2 linked regions of the Thiorhodovibrio winogradskyi genome follow. The protein of the gene in region 1 binds, or shares a complex with, the protein of each later gene. Links are inferred from orthologs where the notes say so. Each region holds a gene or a part of one and is shown on either strand. Other genes may lie near its edges.

Region 1 (7,127 bases):
AGTTCGGGGCTTAGCGAGAGACAGGATGCGCCGGTGGACTTCAAGCATCACCCCAGCACCGACTTTCGCCCGCTCGAGGCGCTGAGTCGAGACCATGCGGCGGAAGAGATCGAGGCGCTGCGCGAGGGCATCCGCCATCACGATTATCTGTACTACGTGAAGGCGGAGCCGGCGATCTCGGATGCGGTCTAATACCAGCTCTTCGACCAGCTGCGGCATAGCCGTCAGGCTAGCGCTTTTTATTAAAAAATATCAATATGATACGGACACAAGGATAGGTGGAAGGACATAGCCGCCAGGCTAAGGACAGCCAATGTTGCAAATGCACAAATAAAGTGAGAGCTAACATGTGGCCCCCCAGCGATCCATTCGCACTTTTTTGGGAAATGCCGCACCCACGGCAAAAAAGGTGGCACCGATCTCGATACCTATTCCGCCAAGCTGATGGCCACCACCAGGGGCTTTGACATTTGCATGGCCACTTCGGATAGCAACAATAGCACCTGCATTGACGTATCCATGCACATCGGCCAGTTCGGCCAATCGGGTGCCCCCCCGCACTAGCGACCCTGATCGAATAGCGGTGTCAATCAGCTCGTAGAGTCCCACTCCGCGGGAAAAAGGCCACGCATGGCCGCGACGCCCTGAGCGCCATGCGCCCAGGCCTGCGAGAGCTCGGCGGGCGTTAAACCACCCAGTGCATAGACCGGCAAGCGCGCGGGTCGAACCAGCCGCGCGAATTCATCCCAACCCAGAGGTTGCGCGTCCGGATGACTGCGGGTCGCCTGCACGGGTGACAACATGGCGTAATCGAGCTCCAGATCACTCGCCCGCGCCAGATCTTCCGCCGTATGACAGGAAGCTCCCAGCAAGCCAGTGCGTTTGGTGAGCGGCTCCGGCAATTCATGCAGATATCTGGCCGTTAAGTGAACTCCCTGAGCCGATAGCCCACTCAAAGCACCGGGTGCACGGTTTAACACCATGCGCATTCCGCGCGCCTGGCAGACGGGAACCAGGGCGCGCGCCAGCGCGGCAAAGGCAGCGTCGCCGAGGGCATGGGCGCGCAAGAGCACAAGCATGTCACCAGCGTCGGTGGCACGCTCGAGACAGGCAAGAAACTGCTCCATGCGTTGTTTTTGCCCCTGATCCGTGGGATCGGGGGCGTCCTGGGGGGTAATCAGACATAAGGACGGCAGCCCCAGGGCCTGGATAACAGGGCGATCCGCGGGCGGAAACCTATCCTGATTCAAGGCATCAATCGGCCACCAGGCCAAGGGCTGGCCCTCGCATCCTCGGGGCTCGCCCCGATAACTCGACACCAGATGCACATCAAGGAGCACCCAGCGGTCGCCGTAATCATGCTCAACCTGTATCAGAGGGCGGCTGGCAAGGAGCTCAACACCCAATTCTTCGTGCAATTCACGCGCAAGCCCTTGCTCGGGCGTCTCTCCCGGCTCGAGCTTGCCTCCCGGGAACTCCCACAGACCTCCCTGGTGGGATTGGGCTGGACGTTGCGCGACCAGCACCTGGCCAGCCGTATCACGCAGCACCCCGGCGACGACCTGAATCGGCGCTCGCACTAACAGAACCCGCGCCGCTCGGTCTCAGCTGCGGTATTCGGCGTTGATGCGCACATAGTCGTAAGAGAGGTCGCAGGTGAGCATGCGGAGTTCAGCGCTGCCTCGACCGAGATGGACCTCGATCTTGAAGCTATCCTGTGCCATGACCCGCGCACCATGCTCTTCCCGATAGTCCGGGTCACGCCCACCACCAGCGACGATGCGGACGTCATCAAGCCAAATAGTCACCCGATCAATATCAAGCCCGACGACCCCGGCACGACCCACCGCGGCCAGAATGCGGCCCCAGTTGGGGTCACCAGCAAACAGCGCGGTCTTGACCAGGGGCGAATGGGCAATGGTTTCAGCCACCAGGCGCGCCTCGTCACAGGTACTCGCCTCACGCACCGCGACCCGCACCAGTTTGGTCGCGCCCTCGCCATCGCGCACAATGGCGGTGGCGAGTTCCAGGCAGAGATCATCAAGCACCTGTTGCCAGATCGCCAATCCCTTCGGATCCCCATCCTCCAGAAGCGGATTGCCCAGTGCACCGGTTGCCGCCAGCAGGCAGGCGTCGTTGGTGGAGGTGTCACCATCAATGCTGATAGCATTGAAAGTACTGGCCACGGCCGTGTTCAGACTAGAGCGCAGTGGCCCTTCGGCGATGGCCAGATCCGTGGCGACAAAGGCCAGCATGGTGGCCATGTTGGGACAAATCATGCCAGCGCCCTTGGCTATGCCAACCAGGGTTGCGCGATGTCCATTGAGTTCGAACTGACGCCGGACCAGCTTGGGCTGGGTGTCAGTGGTCATGATGGCGCGGGCAGCGGCTTCCCAGGCATCCGCCCGCAGCCCTTGGAACAATGGTGGCAGGGCGGTGCCGATGCGCGCGACCGGCAGATACTCACCTATCACCCCGGTGGAAAAGGGCAACACCTGATTGGCCGCGCAACCTGCCTGGTCAGCGACCAGAGCGCAACACGCGCGGGCATCAGCAAGCCCGCGGGCGCCAGTACCGGCATTGGCGTTGCCTGAATTGATCAACAGATAACGCGGCGAGGTCACGTTCAGATGCTGGCGGGCCAGGGTCACAGGCGCGGCACAAAAGGCGTTTTGAGTAAAGACCGCGGCCGTTTGGGTGCCAGGGGCAAGCTCCATCAGCACTAAATCCTCGCGCCCGCTGTAGCGGATGCCGGCGGCGGCGGTGGCAAGCCGTACACCCGCGACGCGAAAGGCGGTGGAAGATTCAGCGCTCATCGACTGTGACTGACGGCCAGGTCCGAAATCCAAGATCACAGCCGCTCAGCCGAGCTTGCCGTGGCATTGCTTGTACTTTTTGCCCGAACCGCATGGACAGGGCTCGTTGCGGCCGATTTTGCGCCCGGCGCGCACGAAGGGCTGCTGATCGCTGGCGGATTCTGTCCCGCCACCAGTCTCCCGTGCTAGCTCGGGTTCGCCCGCTGCCCCAGACGCTGTTTCAGATTCTGCTCCGGATACTGGGCCCGATCCCAAACCACCAAAACTTTCGTGCTTGAACTCGAAAGCGCGTTCTCGGTCGAACTGACGCTCGGCCAGACTGGACAGCTCGGGCGGCATTTGCACCTGCATGCGCGCGAGGGTGCGAATCACGTCCTGCTTGATGCTATCAAGCAGCGCCGAGAACATCTGGAAGGCCTCGCGCTTGTACTCCTGCTTGGGATTCTTCTGCGCATAGCCACGCAGATGGATACCCTGGCGCAGGTAGTCCATCTGCGCCAAATGTTCCTTCCACTGGGTGTCCAGTGTCTGCAGCATGACAGCCTTTTCAACCTGACGGAAATTCTCTTCCCCTACCTGGTCTTTCTTGTCGCGATACCGGCGCGCGAGTTCATCATCGATACGCTGGCGCAGGCTCTCCTCATGCAGCTCATCGTCTCGATCCAACCATTGTTGAATGGGCCAGTCGCCGCCAAATTCATCGACCAACGCCTGGGTCAGACCCGGCACGTCCCATTGCTCTTCCAGACTGTGTCTAGGAATATGCTGATCGATCAAGCGACCGAGGACGTCCTGGCGCATCGCCTCAATGGTCTCGGAGACCTCGGTCGCGTCCATCAGCTCGCGGCGCTGCCGATAAATGACCTTACGCTGATCGTTGGCGACGTCGTCGTAGTCGAGCAACTGCTTGCGGATATCGAAGTTGCGTCCCTCGACCTTGCGCTGGGCGTTTTCAATCGCTTTGCTCACCCAGGGATGCTCGATTGCCTCGCCTTCCTGCATACCGAGCTTCTGCATCATGTTCGCGACTCGGTCGGAGGCGAAAATGCGCATCAAGTTATCGCGCAAGGACAGATAAAAGCGGCTGGAGCCGGGATCACCCTGGCGGCCGGAGCGCCCGCGCAACTGATTGTCGATGCGGCGCGACTCGTGCCGCTCGGTGCCAATCACATGCAGTCCGCCGGCGTCGATGACCTGCTGGTGACGGGCTTTCCAGTCAGTCTTGATGCGCTCTCGCTCGACGGGATCCTCGGCATTTTCCAGCTCGGCCTCGAGATTGCCGCCCAGCACGATGTCGGTGCCGCGACCAGCCATATTGGTGGCGATGGTGACCGCGCCCGGCTCGCCGGCGCGCGCCACTATGCCCGCCTCGCGCTCGTGCTGCTTGGCATTCAGCACCTCGTGCGGAATCTTCTCGGCGCTCAGCAGTTTATCGACCAGTTCGGAGGTCTCGATGGACGCGGTGCCGACCAGCACCGGCTGACCGCGCGCGACACAGTCCTTGATGTCCTCGATGATGGCCTTGTACTTCTCATCCTGGGATAGATAGACCAGATCGCCGTGATCGGCGCGGATCATGGGCACATTGGTTGGAATCACGACGACCTCGAGCCCATAGATCTGCTGGAACTCGAAAGCCTCGGTGTCCGCCGTGCCGGTCATGCCCGCAAGCTTGGGATAGAGACGGAATAGATTCTGAAAGGTAATGGAGGCGAGCGTCTGGTTTTCCTGCTGGATGGCCACCCGTTCCTTGGCCTCGACTGCCTGGTGCAGCCCCTCGGACCAACGCCGCCCTGGCATGGTGCGACCGGTAAACTCATCGACTATGATGATCTGCCCATCGCGGACGATGTAGTCGACATTTTTCTGGAACAGCGCATGCGCACGCAGAGCAGCATACACATGATGCATCAGAACGATATTGGAGGCATCATAGAGGCTCTCGCCCTCGCCGAGCAGGCCAAGCTCGGTCAGCATGTCCTCGACCTTCTCGTGACCGTCCTCGCTCAAATAGACTTGACGCGCCTTCTCATCGACTGAGTAATCACCAGGACCAAAGTCCGGCTGGCCTTCCTCGTTGGTGATGGGTTCCTGGCGCTCGAGCTTGGGTACGATCTGGTCGATCTGCAAATATAGATCGCTATTGCCCTCCGATGGACCTGAGATAATGAGCGGCGTGCGCGCCTCGTCGATCAGGATGGAGTCAACCTCGTCGACAATGGCATAGAAAGGATCGCGCTGCACCCGCTGCTCCGGGGTGAAGGCCATGTTGTCGCGCAGGTAGTCGAAACCGAACTCGTTATTGGTGCCGTAGGTAATGTCGGCATGGTAGGTCTCGCGCCGGGTGACGGGGCGCAAATGGCGATAGCCGCTGCCACCAGCAGCCGGTTCGAACTCTGGATCGTAGAGATAGGAAGCGGAATCCGGGCCAAGACCACCGGAAGAATTCACCACCCCCACCGAGAGCCCGAGGAAGTGATAAACCTGCCCCATCCAGGCCGCGTCGCGGCGGGCGAGATAATCATTCACCGTCACCACATGCACGCCCTTGCCAGGCAAGGCATTGAGATAAGCCGCCAGGGTGGCGACCAGGGTCTTGCCCTCGCCGGTGCGCATCTCGGCGATCTTGCCTGAGTGCAGCACCATGCCACCCACCAACTGAACGTCGAAGTGGCGCATGCCAAGCACCCGCTTACCGGCCTCGCGCACCAGGGCGAAGGTCTCGGCCAGCAGGTCATCTAGCTTGGCGCCCTGCTCCAGTCGTTCGCGGAACTCCGCGGTTTTGCCGCGCAGGGCATCATCCGGCAAGGCGGCTAGTTGTGGCTCGAGCGCGGTGACCTGCTCGGCCGTTTTCAGCAGTCGTTTGACCAAGCGGTCATTACGACTACCGAACAGTTTCTTGAAAAGGTTCATCCCCATGAGTGGCTCTCAACGGAAGCGCGAAAAAGGGCGCCAGTATAGCGCTTAGGTCGCACCCGCGCTCCAGAACCGCGCATTCTAGGCGAGTGTCAAAGACGCGCGATACGGGCTGTGCCACGTGGACTCAAGTAGGTTCTCGGATTGATGGGCGTGCCATTCTTGCGCACTTCGAAGTGAACATGGGGCCCAGTGGAGCGACCGGTGGAGCCCAGAGTGGCGATTTCCTGCCCCCGCCGAACCAGATCTCCTTCCCTGACCAAGTTGGTTTGATTGTGGGCATACCAGGTTTCAAGCCCGTTGCCGTGGCGAACCTCAACAATGTTACCGTAACCGTTCTTGCGCCCAGCGAAGACCACCAAGCCGTCTGCCATGGCCAGAATTGCGGTACCAGTTTTGCCTGATATATCAATACCCTGATGCATGCTGCGGCGGCCGGTAATCGGGTGGCGACGGTAGCCAAATTCCGAGGTCACTATCCCGCCAGAACGCAGAGGCCAACCTTCTGGCTTGGTGTGCTTGGTCAGGTCACGTTCCATGATGAACGTCTCAAGGAGTCCAAGCTTGCGCTTTCGATCATCGAGCGCGGCCAGCACTTTCGCAAGATCCTGCGCGACTTCGTTGATTCTGTTGGACTGATCCTTGTAGCGATCCGGACCGCCGGCGCCGGCTGGATTCTCGAAGTCGAACTCGTCGCTGTTCAAGCCAGCCATCTTCACCAATCGCTGCCCCAGCGCGTTCATACGGAGAACCTCTGCCTGCATCTCGGCAACGCGGACCGCGATAGTGTCAATATGCGCCTGGATCTGGCGTCGTTTCTGCTCAAGCTCAAGCTTGGCGTCTTCAAGATCGCGGGTTAGCGCAAGCTGACCGCTGATCGGGGAAGCATCGTTGAGGCGATATTTCCCCAGCCAATAGCCGAAGCCACCGGCCATCAGGCCAACCATCATAATGATCAGCAAAATTACGGAGCTGAACCCTTGCTCGGCGGCAAACACCTGACGTCGATGCATAATGACTCCTAAATACAGTTCTTGTTGGGCGAATTTTCGAATGGGGGGCTTGGCTGATTGCATCGAGCAGCGACGGTCACTACATTGACAGGAATACCTAACAAGAAGGCCGTCGCACCATTACTCTCGGAGGGAGGCCACGCGCTTTGCGCGCGACACTGGTATCCCGGCCATCGGTCAATCGGGTTAAAGGTCTCGAGCGCCGTCTGTCATCTCCATCGCCAAGCCGTAATCAAGCATTTCCGGTATCAGCTAATCCCGGCATCAATAAATTCAGCATGTTAAAAAAACTCCGCCCCACCGCAAAGCTAGCGGGTCCTGATCGCGAAACAGCCCTTGCCTCGGTTCTGCGCGAACTCAAGCAGCGTGAGCAGTTGCTTCG
Region 2 (3,901 bases), 790 kb from region 1 along the record:
CAAGACGGTCGAGGAGATCCTGGGGTAAGCCATGGTCAAAAAGACAATGAAAGTCAGACTCGTGCGCAGCATCCATGGGCGTTTAAAGCGACACCAAGCTTGCGTGCGTGGGTTAGGAATACGACGCATGCATCAGGTGGTCGAAGTCGAGGATACGCCCGCCACCCGTGGCATGCTGAACCAAGTGGCCTACATGGTCGAACTGGTTGAGGTTTAATCGAATGTATCTCAATGACTTACATCCAACGCGCAGAGTCAAGGCAAAGCGGGTTGGGCGCGGTATTGGCAGTGGTCTGGGTAAGACCTGTGGACGTGGTCATAAGGGCCAAAAGTCCCGCGCGGGCGGTTTTCATAAGCTCGGCTTCGAGGGTGGCCAGATGCCGTTGCAACGGCGACTGCCCAAAGTTGGTTTTCGTGCGCGCAAAAGTCGGAAAACCGATGAGATTCGCACCAGCGAGTTGAATGGCGTGAGCCGCGATCCAATCGATCTTGCTGCCTTGCGTGAGGCCGGGCTCGTTAATCGGATCGTTCAGCAGGTCAAGGTCGTCCTCTCGGGTGAGTTATCTAAACCCGTGCATTTAAAAGGCTTGGCAGTGACCAAGGGTGCGCGTGCTGCGATTGAGGTAGCCGGCGGCTCGGTCGAGGACTAATGCACTCTTTATCAGAGCGAGCAAGGATCATATGGCGCGTAGTAGCGGATCAGTAATGCAGAATTTCGGCGGGATGGGGCGGCTTACCGAACTGCGCCAGCGCTTGCTGTTCGTGCTAGGTGCGCTGCTTGTCTACCGCATCGGGACATTCATTCCGGTGCCAGGCGTCAATCCCGAGGCGCTAGCAGTGCTGTTTGATCAAAACCAAGGCTCCATTCTGGACATGTTCAATATGTTCTCGGGGGGGGCTTTGGAGCGGGCAAGTATTTTGGCGCTTGGGATCATGCCTTACATCTCGGCAAGCATTATTATGCAATTGATGTCGGCGGTCATTCCTCAACTTGAGCAACTTAAGAAAGAAGGGGAGGCTGGTCGGCGCAAAATCACACAGTACACCCGTTACGGTACTGTAGTCTTGGCGAGTTTTCAGGCGATCGGGATTTCGATGGCACTGCAGGGGCAAACTGCAGGTGGTTCGGCAATTGTTGTAACCCAAGGCTTCGGCTTCGTCTTTACCGCGGCCGTTTCGCTTGTGACCGGGACCATGTTTTTGATGTGGCTTGGAGAGCAGATCACCGAGCGCGGCATCGGCAACGGAATTTCCCTGATCATTTTTGCCGGTATCGTCGCTGGACTTCCGTCCGCTGTTGGTGGAACCCTGGAGCTTGTTCGAACAGGCGAGATGAATGCCTTGGCCGTCTTGGCGCTGTTTACCTTGGCGCTGGTCGTCACGGCCTTCGTTGTTTTTGTAGAACGAGGGCAAAGACGCATCACGGTCAATTACGCGCGGCGCCAGCAGGGTCGCAAGATGATGGCGGCACAGAGTACTCATTTACCGCTGAAATTGAACATGGCCGGTGTCATTCCGCCGATATTCGCGTCCAGCATTATTTTATTTCCCGGAACACTAGGCCAGTGGTTTGGTCAATCAGAAGATCTGCGCTGGCTTGCTGACTTTACCAGCAAGCTTTCTCCTGGTGAGCCACTCTATGTGCTGGCGTATGCGGCGGCCATTATTTTCTTCTGCTTTTTCTACACGGCGTTGGTATTCAATGCCAAGGATACAGCAGATAATCTGAAACGTTCAGGCGCCTTCATCCCAGGTATTCGACCGGGAGAGCAAACAGCCCGGTATATCGATACCGTGATGACGCGACTGACGGCCGCTGGCGCTCTCTACATCACTGCCGTCTGTTTGCTGCCTGAATTTCTCATCGTCGGCTGGAATGTTCCCTTTTACTTCGGGGGGACATCGCTGCTGATTGTTGTGGTGGTCGTGATGGACTTCATGGCCCAAGTGCAAGCGCACTTGGTATCACACCAGTACGAGGGCCTGATGAAAAAGGCCAATCTCAAAGCCCCAGGTGGCGGGCTCATGCGTTAGCGCAGTAGGGGATAGACGTCCACCAAGTTGAGGGCAAAAACAAGTGCGCCCATCGTTTTAGATCGATGAGTCGCTTTACTTCGAGTTATTTTAGAGGGTGATTCTGTTGGCGTTCATTGTTGTCGCACTAGGTTGCGCCGCATGTGAATGATCTGCTCGGGATCCCTACAAAGCCAAATGATTGGAGGCGACAATGAAAGTGCGTGCTTCGGTTAAAAAGATTTGCCGCCATTGCAAGATGATTAAGCGCAACGGGACCGTCCGCGTCATCTGCAAGGATCCCCGTCACAAGCAGAGGCAGGGATGACAGCTGTTTAATGTCTTGGTTGGCATTGACCTAATGCTAAATCTTGGTATACTGGTTCGTTTGCTGTCGGCTAATTTAGTTGGGTTGTATTGACCCGGCATAAGCCACTTGCCTAACGATGGTTTTGAATCGCTGATGCCGCAAATTCAGTGCACAAAGTGCACGAAGCGCAGAACGCGGCAAGAGTTTTTAAGGAGCTGAGTGCCCATGGCCCGTATTGCCGGTGTCAACATCCCAGATCGCAAGCACGCGGTGATCGCGTTACGCTCGATTTATGGTATTGGACCGACCCTGTCTTCGAAGATCTGCGCGGCTGCGAAAGTTTCCGAGCAAACCAAGATTCAGAATCTCACCGAGGAAGAGGTTGAACGTCTTCGCACGGAAGTCGGTAAATACTCGGTAGAAGGTGATCTGCGACGTGAAGTGTCGATGAATATCAAGCGTCTGATGGATCTCGGATGTAATCGGGGCATTCGCCATCGGCGTGGTCTGCCGTTGCGAGGTCAGCGGACTCGGACCAACGCGCGAACGCGAAAAGGGCCACGCCGACCAATCAAGCGCTAGTCGGGGCAGCCTGTGTGGGAATGATCTTGTGGGAGTGGTCTGTTTCGGTGTTATTCCGGCTCGGTTCATGGACCTGCTAAGGATTAGTCCTGTAATCAATCAGGCGGGTTTAGAATCAACCCGCTCCGCAATCAGAATGGATTCCTTTCCTCGCTCTAGCAGTTTGGCCTCAAGACGGCCGCGTTCTCCCAGCCGCGCAGGTTGCCGGCCGTTAGAGTGTCTCATTTTTTAGTTCGGATGATCGCGAGTATTGCACGCCAATGGCTAAGCAGGTACGCACCAAAAAGAAAGTCAAGAAGCAGGTTGCCGATGGGGTCGCCCACGTGCATGCCTCTTTCAACAACACCATCATTACAATCACTGACCGTCAGGGGAATGCTCTGACTTGGGCGACATCGGGGGGCTCGGGCTTTCGCGGATCGCGCAAAAGCACCCCGTTCGCGGCTCAAGTCGCTGCCAGTCGTGCCGGGCAGGTGGCCAAGGAGTTCGGTATCAAGAACTTGGACGTTAACGTGAAAGGACCCGGGCCAGGGCGGGAGTCGGCTGTGCGCGCACTGAACAGCGCGGGATTCAAGGTGACCAGCATCACCGATGTCACACCGATTCCGCACAATGGCTGTCGTCCCCCGAAGAAACGGCGTGTCTGAGCAGGAAGGGTAGCAACATGGCAAGATACACTGGACCAACTTGTAAGCTAGCACGTCGTGAGGGAACTGATCTCGGTCTCAAGAGCCGCGCCCGTCCGCTCGATCAAAAATGTAATTTGGAAAAAATGCCCGGGCAGGCTGCGGATCGTCGCCGGAGACTTTCTGATTATGGTGTACAGTTGCGCGAGAAGCAAAAGGTGCGCCGCATTTATGGTGTGATGGAGCGCCAGTTCCGCAACTATTACAAGGCTGCCGCAAGCCTTAAGGGTGCGACTGGCGAGAATCTGCTGCAACTTCTAGAGCGTCGTCTCGATAATGTGGTGTATCGCATGGGTTTTGGCGCTACTCG

Evidence for each region.
Region 2: the proteins of secA (region 1) and secY are in contact, whole or in part, in a crystal structure (PDB 3DIN), measured with the Thermotoga maritima proteins. The link is inferred for Thiorhodovibrio winogradskyi from one-to-one orthologs. Residues at the interface, in WP_004082002.1 of Thermotoga maritima: Glu261, Ala262, Arg263, Lys300, Ala301, Arg302, Thr303, Ile304, Ile305, Leu323, Tyr324, Asp325, Pro326, Val329, Ser330, Tyr333, Ile336, Lys340, Phe345, Val349, Glu363, Phe364, Tyr374, Ser375, Gly376, Gly377, Glu393, Ile395, Thr482, Ser483; in WP_004081795.1 of Thermotoga maritima: Glu108, Gly109, Glu110, Glu111, Ala236, Glu237, Arg238, Arg239, Ile240, Thr241, Ile242, Gln243, Tyr244, Ala245, Arg246, Arg247, Val248, Thr249, Gly250, Arg251, Arg252, Val253, Tyr254, Gly256, Ala257, Ser258, Thr259, Tyr260, Leu261, Pro262.

The regions. Positions count from the first base shown.
Region 1 is NZ_CP121472.1:1,090,596-1,097,722, reverse strand. The notes cover bases 2,662-6,052. They hold secA (preprotein translocase subunit SecA), read right to left. Parts: upstream 5,736-6,052; coding sequence 2,862-5,735; downstream 2,662-2,861. Other genes in these bases: Thiowin_RS04845 (M23 family metallopeptidase), read right to left, coding at 5,825-6,052; argJ (bifunctional glutamate N-acetyltransferase/amino-acid acetyltransferase ArgJ), read right to left, coding at 2,662-2,816. In the rest of the region: Thiowin_RS04870 (hypothetical protein), read right to left, coding at 1-44; Thiowin_RS04865 (hypothetical protein), read left to right, coding at 34-192; Thiowin_RS04860 (Nudix family hydrolase), read right to left, coding at 591-1,580; more of argJ, read right to left, coding at 1,605-2,661; more of Thiowin_RS04845, read right to left, coding at 6,053-6,808; Thiowin_RS04840 (DciA family protein), read left to right, coding at 6,892-7,127. UniProt on the Escherichia coli protein: Required for protein export, interacts with the SecYEG preprotein conducting channel.
Region 2 is NZ_CP121472.1:1,883,008-1,886,908, forward strand. Bases 1-2,857 are described here. They hold secY (preprotein translocase subunit SecY), read left to right. Parts: upstream 1-681; coding sequence 682-2,034; downstream 2,035-2,857. Other genes in these bases: rpsE (30S ribosomal protein S5), read left to right, coding at 1-28; rpmD (50S ribosomal protein L30), read left to right, coding at 32-217; rplO (50S ribosomal protein L15), read left to right, coding at 222-650; rpmJ (50S ribosomal protein L36), read left to right, coding at 2,228-2,341; rpsM (30S ribosomal protein S13), read left to right, coding at 2,549-2,857. In the rest of the region: more of rpsM, read left to right, coding at 2,858-2,905; rpsK (30S ribosomal protein S11), read left to right, coding at 3,166-3,552; rpsD (30S ribosomal protein S4), read left to right, coding at 3,570-3,901. UniProt on the Escherichia coli protein: The central subunit of the protein translocation channel SecYEG. Consists of two halves formed by TMs 1-5 and 6-10.